3 regions of the Sutcliffiella horikoshii genome follow, and region 2 is predicted to be linked to each of the others. Evidence: riboswitches for the same ligand, from Rfam matches in the RefSeq annotation. Region 2 holds a riboswitch; each other region holds the start of a gene.
The links. Region 2 has a riboswitch for S-adenosylmethionine ahead of K7887_RS21140 (LLM class flavin-dependent oxidoreductase). Riboswitches for the same ligand answer to the same signal wherever they lie in the genome.
Positions count from the first base shown of each region.

Region 1: it holds a riboswitch for S-adenosylmethionine, as region 2 does, so the genes downstream of both, K7887_RS02265 (YezD family protein) here and K7887_RS21140 (LLM class flavin-dependent oxidoreductase) in region 2, are expected to answer to the same signal.
Region 3: it holds a riboswitch for S-adenosylmethionine, as region 2 does, so the genes downstream of both, K7887_RS01310 (methionine biosynthesis PLP-dependent protein) here and K7887_RS21140 (LLM class flavin-dependent oxidoreductase) in region 2, are expected to answer to the same signal.

Region 1 is NZ_CP082918.1:431,369-435,550, reverse strand. Features, by position in the region: gene K7887_RS02275 (sulfate permease) at 1-931, opposite strand, end outside; gene K7887_RS02270 (phosphoadenylyl-sulfate reductase) at 962-1,678, opposite strand; gene K7887_RS02265 (YezD family protein) at 1,799-1,960, opposite strand; SAM riboswitch class I at 2,019-2,123, opposite strand; gene K7887_RS02260 (hypothetical protein) at 2,245-2,757, opposite strand; gene K7887_RS02255 (diacylglycerol kinase) at 2,919-3,839, opposite strand; gene K7887_RS02250 (flotillin lipid rafts scaffold protein FloT) at 4,117-4,182, opposite strand, start outside.
Region 2 is NZ_CP082918.1:4,150,318-4,154,499, forward strand. Features, by position in the region: gene K7887_RS21135 (ATP-grasp domain-containing protein) at 170-1,117, opposite strand; gene K7887_RS21140 (LLM class flavin-dependent oxidoreductase) at 1,169-2,221, opposite strand; SAM riboswitch class I at 2,311-2,422, opposite strand; partial or broken gene K7887_RS21150 (IS3 family transposase) at 2,892-4,060, shown strand.
Region 3 is NZ_CP082918.1:237,014-241,195, forward strand. Features, by position in the region: gene metC (cystathionine beta-lyase) at 1-1,154, opposite strand, end outside; gene K7887_RS01310 (methionine biosynthesis PLP-dependent protein) at 1,151-2,269, opposite strand; SAM riboswitch class I at 2,392-2,512, opposite strand; gene cydD (thiol reductant ABC exporter subunit CydD) at 2,794-4,182, shown strand, end outside.

The DNA of each region.
Region 1 (4,182 bases), 590 kb from region 2:
TCAGCGTGTAGGAAAGTACCATCGATAACACCGGAGACACCACCCACACAACTAACAGCTGTACGACGATGTCCTTTTGCAAAACAGATCGCCCCTGCTTCACAAAACCAATCCCGATAATCGAAGACGTCGTAATTTGTGTCAGTGGCACGGGAATGCCAAACACCGAGGCAACCGTGACGATTCCGGCTCCCGTGCCCGAAATGACGCATCCTTCCTCCAGCCGCAGCTTTGTAATCTTCTTGCCATTCGTTTCCATGACACGTTGGCCAAGCAATAGCGCGCCCAAAGCTACAAACAATCCTCCCCACAGAATTCCCTGCCCAGTGTTCATAATCCCTGCTCCGACAAGCGGTCCCACCGCATTGGCAACATTGTTCATCCCCGCGGAAAATGCTTCAAACACTCCCATCACCACGACCAGCACCGACAAGATTGGAACGGCCCTTGACGACTTAACCCATCTATCAACCACTCTATTTTTCAACACCCAGGTTGCCCCGATTGCTAACAAAAACGCCAGAACCGGTGTCAGCAGCCAGAACGAAACAATCCAGGCGAGCTTTCCGACAAACACGGATTGATAGACAATTCCGGCTCCGACAACCGCACCGACGGTCACTTCACTGGTGGAAAGCGGGATGCCGAACACATTTGCTAAAAATAAAGATAGGGCCGCAGATGCGATGACAATCAGGGCGATGGCCACCGTAAAGGTACTCTGTGGCACAATTCCGCTCCCCATTGTCTTGACGACCTCTCCGCCGCCGAGCCACGCTCCAAAGAACACCGCAATCCCACATAGCACCAAAGCCACATTCCTTTTTACAACTCCTGCACCATAGGCAATTCCCATGGATGCTGCCGCACCGCTCGCCCCGATATTCATGGCGAAAAACAGACCAACGATGACAGCTATGGTAACTAACATGTTTTTTCCTCCTTCACTTCACTGCCAACCTTAGTTTGTATGCAGGCCGCACTCCGTCTTGCCGCTACCCGCCCAGCGGCCAGCGCGGGAATCACCTTCCGCACCGACTGCCTGTGTACAGGGAAAACAGCCGATGCTTGGATAGCCATGATCGTGTAGCTCGTTATAGGGAAGTCCTCGGCTCCGAATATGATTCCAAACATCCCCCCATGTCCAATGGATGAGCGGGCAAATTTTGATGTTTTGAAACTTGTCATCCTGGTTGAGGAAATTCGTGGCTGCCCTCGTTGGGGATTGTTCCCTTCTGAGACCAGATATCCATGCCTTTTTTGGCGTGAGTGCTTCTCGTAAAGGTTCCACCTTCCGTATTTGGCAGCACTTTCCGGGATCTCTTTTCCAAAGAACCGTGCCATGTGCCGCGGCTTGTTGCTCCAACGTTAGCTGCGGCTTCCTCTTCTCAATCTGCAACTTCGGATATCTCTCTTCTATCTGCTCAATAACCTTATACGTTTCCGGAAAATGCAAATCTGTATCTAAAAAAACAATTTTCGCATCAGGCTTTACTTCTTGAATTAGGTCGATCAGCACCACTGCCTCCGCACCAAAACTTGATGCATAGATTATCTCGTCGGAGTCGTAAACTCTATAGGCCCACTCCAAAACAACGGTGGCGCCTCTTGAGTCATCATCAACCTCGAAGGTGGACGAGATCTCCTTCCAATTTTCATACGTGATTTTCTGGTTCATGCTGTTACTGCTCCTTTCTTTTCCAACGCAAAAAGGCAGCCCCTTTAATGTGCATGCTTGTTGTTCCAAGCCAAGCATCATGTAAAGTGACCGCCTCCAGTTTGTCTGGTCAGCGAGTGTTTATTTTTTTTGAAGGCGAACCTTCTCATTTTTTTCTATCTGAATGACTTTTCCATCCTGTACGACTAGGGTGATAGATCCAAACTTGATGGATTGCAGCATTCTTTCCAAGTGGGTTACCACGTCTTCCCATTCTGACTTTGCCAGTTGGCTCGCCTCCATTTCACCAAATAAAAAACGCCTCTCCCATTATGGAAAAGGCGCATCGTATGTATGCTGCACCTTATCTTCCAAAATGGGTATCCATTTTGCTGGAATTGGCACCTTGCTGTTCGCAGGTTGCCGGGCTTCAACGGGCCAGTCCCTCAGCCGCTCTAGATAAGCGTCGATTCATTTGTTGTTTTTGATAAAATTAATCCTACCATACTTATATGAATTGTCAACAATGTTATTGACTGTTTTTTTAGATTTTTTTATTTTTGGGAAGTTGGTCCTAGTCAGCTACTTCATTCCCCAATCTTTGTAAGCTTGGTTTCCGAATCAATGATGGCAGCTTGATAGGAATCTCCCGAGACCGTTTCAAAAAGAACACCTTGTACTGTTTCTTCTTGTTCTTCGAGTTTCACCAAATCAACTTTTGATAATCCGTTCGGATCAAAGGTCACTTTCCCTTCCAGCTTGAATTGCCCATCCCCTAATTCCTCTGCCAGTTCAATTTCATGGTCCAGCATCCGCTCCTCCAACCATCCGGCCAGTAAGGGTTCTACCGTATCTTCCGCTATTTTCAAACTTTCATTGTATGTGAGAATCATGGAGTAGCGGACATACTGCACCGTTTCATACTCATTCCCGCCCATGCCAACAGAAGTGGAGGAGATGGTGAATTCAGGATCCGGTTCTCCTTGAGCAAACAAATTACAGCCTGTTAACACTATTGTAAGACAACACAAAACAGATAACCTCTTCAAGCTTCCCATCCAAGACATATCCTCATACTTACTCCCCTTTGTACTAACCAATCCTAACCCCTCCTGGCATTCCCATTTTACTCAACATTAACATATTTTTCCTTGTCTATGTTGCAATAAAATAAAAATGATGCGAGATTCCTATGCAGAAAGGATTCCGCACTATTTTTCAAAAAAAAATAAGCAGCGGATTCATTCTCCGCCGCTTATTTCTATTCGCATTTAGCCATTTCTATTTTCTTACGCTTTTCCGTAACAAGGACATCAAGATGACGGTAAAGGTTAACGAATTCCCCAGGAAGCAGTCCACCGTACTCGCCGTCTAGATTTAGCTGCATTTTCTCTTGAGTGTTTACTTTTACCCTGTTCGCCTTCGTGTAGATGACTAAATCATCTTTCACATGATCTCCGCGCAATGCCATAGAAGCAATACGGATGAAGTCTGCAATGTTTGCTTTTTTAAGAATGATCATATCAAACATTCCGTCGTTCATGCAGGAGTCTGGCGCAAGCTTTTCGAAGCCGCCTACTGAATTGGATAAGGAGACAAGGAACAGCATAATTTCGCCTTCAAAGATCTTTCCGTCGTATTCAATCGTTACGTTCGTCGGGCGAATAGATGGAAGCATCTCGATTCCTTTTAGGTAGTAGGCAAGCTGGCCAAGCATTGTCTTCATCTTGATTGGTACCTCATAAGACAGCTCGGTCATTTTTCCGCCACCAGCAATATTCATGAAGTATTGATCATTGGCTTTTCCAATATCCACTGGCATTGGGACGCCTTCTGCAATAACATCCACACAAGCTAATATATCATCACGTGGCAGGTCAAGTGCTCTGGCAAAGTCGTTGGTCGTTCCCACTGGAATAATACCAAGTTGTGGACGGTAGTCCTGTTCTGCAAGACCGTTGACCACTTCATTTATTGTTCCATCTCCACCGGCTGCCACGACAAGTTCATACCTGCGTTCAACTGCAAGCTTAGCCGCTTCTGTCGCATCTCCATGTCCAGTTGTTGCATGGCAGGATGTTTCATAGCCGGCTTTTTCTAATCGAACCAACACTTCTGGCAGATGCTTTTTGAACAGCTCGCGGCCAGATGTTGGATTGTATATTACCCTAGCTCGTTTCATTTCCCATCATCCTAAACGTATATTTAACTAAGCCCTCTTTTATATTTATGTGTAGTCTGTCTCTGTATGTTGTTATATAGAATAGTTATATTTACCAATACCACTAAGTAGTGAACCTGAATCCACTACTGATAACATATTAGCCTATTCTGGTGTGGATATGCAATTAAAATGAAAATTTTGAGAAATGCGGAATCTATTGTTCCAAAATAAAACCCCCACCCGCACCGCCACTTCTCAAAAGTAGCAGCTGCAGATGGGGGCACTAAGTTCTTAATTATTCTTCTGTCTTCTTCTCTTCACTCTTTTTGCTCGTAGCAATTTCGCTAGTTAAGCTGTCGAT
Region 2 (4,182 bases):
CCGTAGGGTCCGGTTGGGACTTGCGGATAGCTTTTTTCGTGGGAACCCTCTGTAGAGTGTAGCGCAAGGTGTGAGACTCCTGCGGGGGATAACGGTTGGTTGAGACCCCGCAACGAAGTGAGGAGGCTCAAGCATCGTCCCGCGGAAAGCGAACACCTGGAGCGAAACTCTACAGTTGTTTAACAGATCCCTCTAGCTCTTTGCCGAGTAGTTTGGCTAGCTCCAGCATGCCGTATTTTCCGGCAGCTTTTTCGGCGTCAGCGTTATAATTTGTGTTGGTGTTGACATCATAGGTGAAAATCTCACCCTGACTGTTGCGGATAAATTCAATACCTGCCACCTGGATCTCGTTTTCTTGCAGGAACTGTTCATACTTTTCAATGATTGGGTCGGCAAAGCCTTCCACGATACGGAATTTCGGCTTCTCTTCGACTTCTTCTCCTACCGGGCAAAACAGGTCCCCGATCTGGCAGGCATCGGCCGGGCACAGCTCAAAGCCTTCTGACGTATCGACCTGCACCGCATAAACAAATTTCCCGCCAATAAACTCACAACGGGTAATAAAAGGCTCTGGTGCCTGAATGTATTCCTGGATAAGCGTGATTCCATCTACCGGCTCTTCAAAATCTGGTCCAAACAAGTATTCTTCAAGGGAAGCTGTTGAATGGAATAGCTGTACCCCAAGTCCTTTTCCTGCTCGATTATGTTTGGTAATAAAGGAGTCAGAACCAATTCGCTTTGCCGCCTGCAAGATATGTTCTTTGCCTACCGCCGCAATGGTTTTTGGTGTCTTGACTCCGGCTTTTTCAAGGGCCGTATACTGATTGACCTTGCTTAGTTCCAACTGAAGAGCGCGACTTCCATTCAGGACTTTCCGTCCATGGTGTTCGAGCCATGCAAGCACAGCCCCTGTTAACTCAGGTGCAAAACGATGATCTCTTGTATGAGAAGAAGCGCTCATTCTGTTGTAAAATACGCCTTCAGGTGGCTCTTCCGTCAGAGGTACCACTCCTTCATCTAAGTGCCATTCTTCATATGGCAAACCTAACTCTTCCAATCTAGTTGTTAAATGTGTCGTCCACTCTTTATTTTCATGAATAATATAAATTTTTTCCACGATGATTGCCTCCATTTTATGCATATATAGTAGTGTATTCTCTGCTAGGTTTTATGATTGGGCAAGCTCTTCTGGTTGCGGATGTACTAGGGGCATCACTTTTTTGGCGAAGCGCTCCATTTCTTCAAGCTGCGGGGAAAATTGTAATAACAATAATTCCACGCCAGCTTTCTCGAATTCTTGTATTCTAGTAGCAATCTGCTCCGGCGTACCGATTAGATTTGGACGCAATCCCCTATTTGACACAGAATAATCCTGCAGTTGTATTTGTTGTTCAAGCTGTGATTTGCTTGTGAAGTCCTTAAATCCAGCATACGCATCAGATTCTTTAACAGCTGTAATCCTGGCGAGTTCTGCCTGTGCTTCCTCTTCTGTATCCCTGCAAATAACATAGGCAGCCATCCCAAACGATTGAAATGGAGGATTCGATGTCTTGGCTCTCTTTTCTTTCATATCGTTAATCTTCGCCGCCACTTCCTCCACCGTGCCCCCGTGCATGACATAGGCATCACAGTGCGAGGAGATAACTTCCTTCCCTTTCGGACTTTCGCCGCCTGCATAAAGGATGGGATTAGGGCGTTGTACCGGTTTTGGGTGGAGTTTTGTTTCTTTCAGCTGATAGTATTTTCCCTCATAGGTAAAAGAATCTTCTGTCCATAAACCTTTAAGAACATCAATAAACTCTTTCGTGCGGTCATAACGCTCATCATGCTCGGTAAAGATCCCGCCATACTGACGGGCCTCCTCTTCCCACCAAGCCGACACGACATTGAGGGTGAATCGACCGTTGCTGATGTGATCGATGTTTGCTGTTGCTTTCGCGGCAATAGCAGGGTTATGAAATCCAGGCCTGATCGCCGTCATTATTTCTATCTTTTCGGTTACTGCTGCCAAGGCTGCGGCAGTAGACCAAGCCTCCAATGTGTCCTCTTTCGGGCCTTTAATATCATTTAGGAAGAGCTCCGCAATTAAGGTTGTATCAAACCCAAGCTGTTCTGCCTGCTGAATTACCTTTTTGGCATAGTCAAAAGTCGGAGGCATCTGTTCATCCTCCACATTTCGCAACCAACCGCCGAATATCGGCAACCAAAATCCAAACTTCATCTCACGCTTCCCCCTTTTGATGTTTGTGTATGTAGACAAACAAAAAACTCCTTCGATAAGAAGAAGTTTGAGTACAAGCCCGTAACATCCACTTATCTTCCAAGAACGTTTGTCTTGCTGGAATTGGCACCTATACAGTTGTCCGTACTGTACGGTTGCCGGGCTTCACAGGGCCAGTCCCTCCACCTCTCTTGATAAGAAAACTTACTATTCAATTATTGTTATCTAGACTAATCCTATCACGAAACTTGGGAATGGACAAGTCTTTCGGATAGCTAAATACTCTGGTTATATTACTAGCTTATTAGCTGGGGGAGGAAAAATGAACTGGTGGTTTTGGAGTTATTTAGGGGATTGGGGTGGATGGCGCGGGGATGAAGACACTTTTGAGCTTGTAAACCACTCAGTGAGGTCTTCATCCGCCTTATGAAGACACTTCCAAGCCTAAAATTCTCTCACGGAGGTCTTCATCCGCCTTATGAAGACACTTCTGAGCCTAAAATCCTCTCACGGAGGTCTTCATCCACCTTATAAAGACCTCTCTCATTACTTTTCCTGCTCACTCAGGTCCTCATAGACCCCATGAAGATCCCTTGTGGGTCTAGACTATAAAGTAGACACGGTTTGGAGAGACTTGTAAAAACAAGTATCTGGAACGGAGCGTGTCATGATGAGTAAAAGATATGACCCTGAATTCAAGGAATACATTGCCAAGCTAGTAGTAGAAGAGGGAAATAAAGCAACAGATATTAGTAAAGAAATGGACTTGTCACCAAAGAACATATCACGTTGGGTTAGCATTTATCGAAAGAAAACGCAAGCTGGGGAGAGTTACATTACTCCTAGCGAGTTTAAAAAACGTGAAAAAGAACTATTGGATCAAATAAACGAATTGAAAGAGGAAAATGAAATCATAAAAAAGGCGGCGCACATCTTCATGAAAAGCCAGAAGTAATTTACCGATTTATTTTTCAACATCGGAAAGAGTTTCGAATTGTGAAGATGTGCACGGTATTAAATGTATCCAAGAGTGGGTACTACAAGTGGATTAATAAAAAGGAGTCCCCTAGAAAAAAACGAAAAACGTGGATGATGGCAAAAATTCGTGGTCTATTCTTTCAGAATAAAGAAGTCTATGGGAGTCCTAGAATTACGAGAGAATTGTATAAAGATGGGTTTCTGATTTCAGAGAAAACCGTCGGAAGATATATGCGTGAAATGGGGCTTTGTGCTATACCGGAACAACGTTTTGTGGTTACGACAGATTCCAACCATAATCAGCCAATTTATCCGAATCTACTTAATCGCGAGTTTAATCCAGAAAAGCCTAATCAAGTGTGGGTAACAGATATCACATACATTTGGACGTTAAAAGGATGGTTGTATTTGGCTACAGTAATGGACCTGTTTTCTAGAAAAATTGTTGGTTGGAGTTTGAACAAAACCATGACAAAGGAGCTTCCTTTACAAGCGTTAAACAGAGCTATAAATCAAAGAAAGCCTCCTTATGGCCTGATTCACCATTCTGATCGTGGTAGCCAATATACCTCCAGTGATTACATCGCACGCTTGAAGGAATGTAACATGGAAATAAGTATGAGTCGAAAAGGAAACTGTTATGATAATGCATGTATGGAGTCCTTTTTTGCGACTCTGAAAAAAGAGCTTGTGTATCGAAGAAAATTCGCAACTCGAGAAGAAGCAACGAAGGAAATTTGGACCTATATTATGAGCTTTTATAACGAAAGAAGAAGTCACTCTAAACTAGGATATATATCACCAAATGAATACGAACGAAGCAATACGAAAAAACAAGTACTAGATAAAGAAGCTGCATAAAGAGTAACCCCACTTAGCAACTTTACATGGAGGGGCGGGTAGGATAGCCTACCTGGCGAGCCACTGGTTCCTACCCAGGTGGCTTTGTGGCTCGAGGTCATACCCGCAGAGGCTCCATGTCA
Region 3 (4,182 bases), 400 kb from region 2:
GCTTCTGTAATGGTTTGCTGAAATGCCTGTTCAAAGTCTTCTATTAAATCCTCGGCACTTTCAAGTCCAACCGACAAGCGGAGTAAGGAGTTGGAGATGCCGCGTTTTAACCGTTCTGCTTCCGGCATTGCCGCGTGAGACATTTTCGCAGGGAAGGAAAGGATGGATTCTACCGCTCCTAAGCTCACAGCAAACACCGGAATTTCTACATTGCCGACAAACTTCCTTAAATCCTCCTCGCTGTGCAGTTCAAAAGAAAGGACAGCTCCAGGTCCTTGCGCCTGTCTGTGTTGAAGGGTGAAGCTAGGGTGTGTCGTCAATCCTGGAAAATAAACCTTTTTAACGGCAGGATGTTTTTCTAGGTAACTGGCCATTTTATAAGCGGACTTTTGGGACTGCTCAAGCCTTACATGCAATGTTTTAAGCCCTCTTAAGACAAGCCACGCATCCTGGACACCAAGCACCGCGCCGAAGGAATTTTGCAAAAAGGCTAAACGGTCGGCAAGCACAGGATCCTTCGCCACCGCAAGGCCTGCCACGACATCACTGTGTCCGGAAAGAAACTTCGTTGCGCTGTGCAGGACAAGGTCTGCGCCAAGCTCCAGCGGCTTTTGCAAGGCTGGCGTCAAGAACGTGTTGTCGACGAAAGTCCAAGCTCCGACTGTTTTGGCGAGAGTGGAAATCGCTGTGATGTCCGTTACTTTTAATAACGGATTGGATGGTGTTTCTACATAAAATAATTTTGTATTGGGTTTGATGGCTGCTTTCACTTTTTCCAAATCTGTCATATCCACAAAAGTATGTTCCACGCCGTATCGGGTAAGAACCTCGGAGACCATCCGGTAAGTGCCCCCGTATACGTCTTCTGAAATCAATACGTGATCGCCTTGTGATAGAAGGAGGAAAGCAGTCGAGATGGCAGCCATTCCAGATGAAAAAGCAAAGCCTCGCGTTCCTTCTTCTAAGTGTGCGATTGTCTCTTCGAGTGCTTCCCGGGTTGGGTTGGCAGAGCGTCCATAGTCATATTTGCCAAAGGAATCGATATCAGGCTGATGAAAGGTGGATGCGTGTTGTATGGGCACGCTCACCGCTCCGTTACTTTTATCAAACTTATGGCGGTTGTGTAGCAGCTTCGTTTGAAAAGAATGGCTCATGATAGGACCTCCTTTTGAATGGAAGCAGCTTTCAGCGCCGCCTCTAAGTCTTGTATTAAATCTTCCGCGTCTTCAATGCCGACTGAAAAGCGCAACAGTCTGTTGCACACGCCGGTTTCGAGGCGGATTTTTTCCGGAATGTCCGCATGCGTCTGAGTGGCAGGATATGTGATAAAGCTTTCCACGCCGCCAAGGCTTTCGGCAAAAGTAATAAGGTTCAAGTTTTGAAGCAGGGGATTGACCCATGCTTCGTCTTGGATGCGGAAGGAGAGCATGCCGCCCCGTCCTGGGTAGAGTACGTCCGTAATGGAATCATGCTGAGCTAAGTATTCCGCAATTCGTTTTGCATTCTTTTCATGCCGTTCCATGCGAAGGGACAAAGTTTTCATGCCGCGTATCAATAACCATGAGTCGAAGGGACTGAGCACCGCACCTGCCGCGTTATGGTGAAGCGCAAGGGATTCACAAAGCTCCTCGCCCTTTGCGACAATGAGTCCTGCCAGCACATCATTATGACCGCCAAGATATTTGGTCGCGCTGTGAATGACGATGTCCGCGCCTAATTTTATGGGATTTAATAGAACAGGAGTGTAAAACGTATTATCACAGATTAAAAGAAGTCCGTGAGCTTTCGCGAGCTCTGAGACCGCTTGAATATCTGTTTCTACCATCAGGGGATTGGTGGGAGTCTCTACAAAGATAGCCTGTGTTTGTGAAGTAATGGCTTTTTCGATTTCTGAAAGGTCGGTCGTGTCCACATAGCTACAACACAGTCCCCATTTTTTATAGCCTTCTTCAAAAAGGCGGTACGTGCCGCCGTACAAGTCCTTACAAACGATAAGGTGGTCACCGGACTTGAAAAGGGAAAGGATGGTCAGAATCGCCGCCATGCCGGAGCTACAGGCATACCCTTGGTCGCCGGCCTCTAAATCCGCGATTGCTTTTTCCAACACATGGCGCGTCGGATTTCCCGTTCTTGTATAGTCGTATCCTGTTGATTGCCCAATACCTTCGTGTCGATAGGCAGTGGAAAAATAAACAGGCGGGTTAACAGTTCCAGTGGCAGTTTCTGAGCGATTTCCGATTTGCGCAAGCTTTGTTTCCGTTTTATACATGAAAGGGCCTCCTATATGGTAAGTGACAATCGTTTCTTCCAGAGGGATGAGGCTTTAATGCTTTATTGGATAAAAAGAAAAAGCCTTCTATAAGAAGAAGACTTTTATCGAAAAGTTCATTCTTCTCATCTCTGCAAGCATCACAGCTTGCTGGAATTAGCACCTTTTCAACGTCCGTTCTAACGGGCGCTGCTGGTTGCTGAGGTGTCTTCGGGCCATTCCCTCAACCTCTCTGGATAAGAAAGTTCACTATTTAATTATCTGAACAATTTAATTATTTTACTAATTTACAACAGGTCAGAGTGAAATGCAATGTTTTTTTCTGAATGATTTAATTTTATGCGGTGAAGGAGTGGGGTAGAAGTTAAGTGGAGAAAGAATTTTTTTGTCATAAAATGGTCAATCCCATAAGAGGAAATTCCACGGAGCATGTTATATAATGTTAACTATAAAGTATGTGAAACTTTTCACTAACTAGCTATTCTAATCCGATTTTCATTAATAGAAAAGAGGGATTTATCATAATGACGGACTTAAAAACGATTGCAAAATCACATAGAGGTACAAGGATGACGCTGACCCTTATTGCCATACTGACAGGAGCGACTGTTATCGGGCAGGCGTATTTCTTCGTCACTATCGTGGATCGCGTGTTCCTGAGGGGCCACACGTTCCAAGAAATCCTGCCATTCCTAGGGGGACTTCTAGCAGTATTGGCTGCACGAGCGGCCTTGATCTATTGGAGCGGTCTAACGGGCGTGAAGCTTGCTGCCAAAGTAAAACGAGATTTCCGGATTGCGTTGTTGCAGAAATTTTCCAACAGTCCGGTTCAAGCTTCTCTTAAGGGCCAGTCTGGTCAAAAGGTGAGCGTGATGATGGATGCGGTGGATGAAATCGATCCGTATTTCAGCAGGTATGTGCCGCAGGTCATCCAATCGAGCATCATCCCTATCATGATTTTGATCGCGGCATTCAGCCAGCATGTGAATACAGGTTTGATTATACTGATTACGGCGCCGTTCATTCCCATTTTTATGATCGTTGTAGGCTTGAAAACAAAGAAAAAATCAGAAGAGCAGATGGATAAACTGAATGCTTTTTCCGGAACGTTTCTCGATACCTTGCAAGGGCTCACGACGTTGAAACTATTCGGTCGCTCAGCCAAACAGCAGGAAACAATCGAAAATAGCAGTTTGAGCTTCCGGGATGCAACGATGGAAGTGTTGAGAATCGCATTTTTGTCCTCCCTGATGCTGGAATTCATTTCGATGCTTGCAATTGGATTGATCGCGCTTGAGGTAGGTTTGCAGCTTGTGGTCTTTGAAAATGTTACGTTCTTTACTGCCTTTTTCGTATTGGTATTGGCACCTGAGTTCTACCTTTACTTGAAGGAGCTTGGAAGCGCCTTTCATACAGGGCGAGGTAGCATGGGAGCAGCGAAAAAGGTGACAGATGAGCTGGCAGAGGAGGGAAATCCTATCGAATGGGGGGACGCTTCTTTTCAAAAGGAGCAGGGTCCTCCTGCATTACAATTGAACAACCTTGGCTTCCGTTATGGAGATCAAGGCTTTGCCATCGAAAATATATCAGTGGATATCCCGCCATACACGCAGCTTGCTTTAATTGGGCGTAGTGGAGCAGGAAAATCGACACTGCTCAATCTGATGGCAGGGCTGATTCGCCCGTCAGAAGGGGGAGTGCTGGTGGATGGAAAGCCATTATTTGAATACGAGGAAAAAGCGTGGTTTGACCGCCTCAGCTATATTTCGCAAAATCCGTATCTTTTTTCTGGAACGATTGCCGATAACATTGCGATAGGCGGAAAGGCGGATGCAACACAAGAGGAGATAAGAAGTGCTGCCGAGAAAGCGGGTATCCTTCCGTTAATTCAATCTTTACCAGAAGGTTTCAAG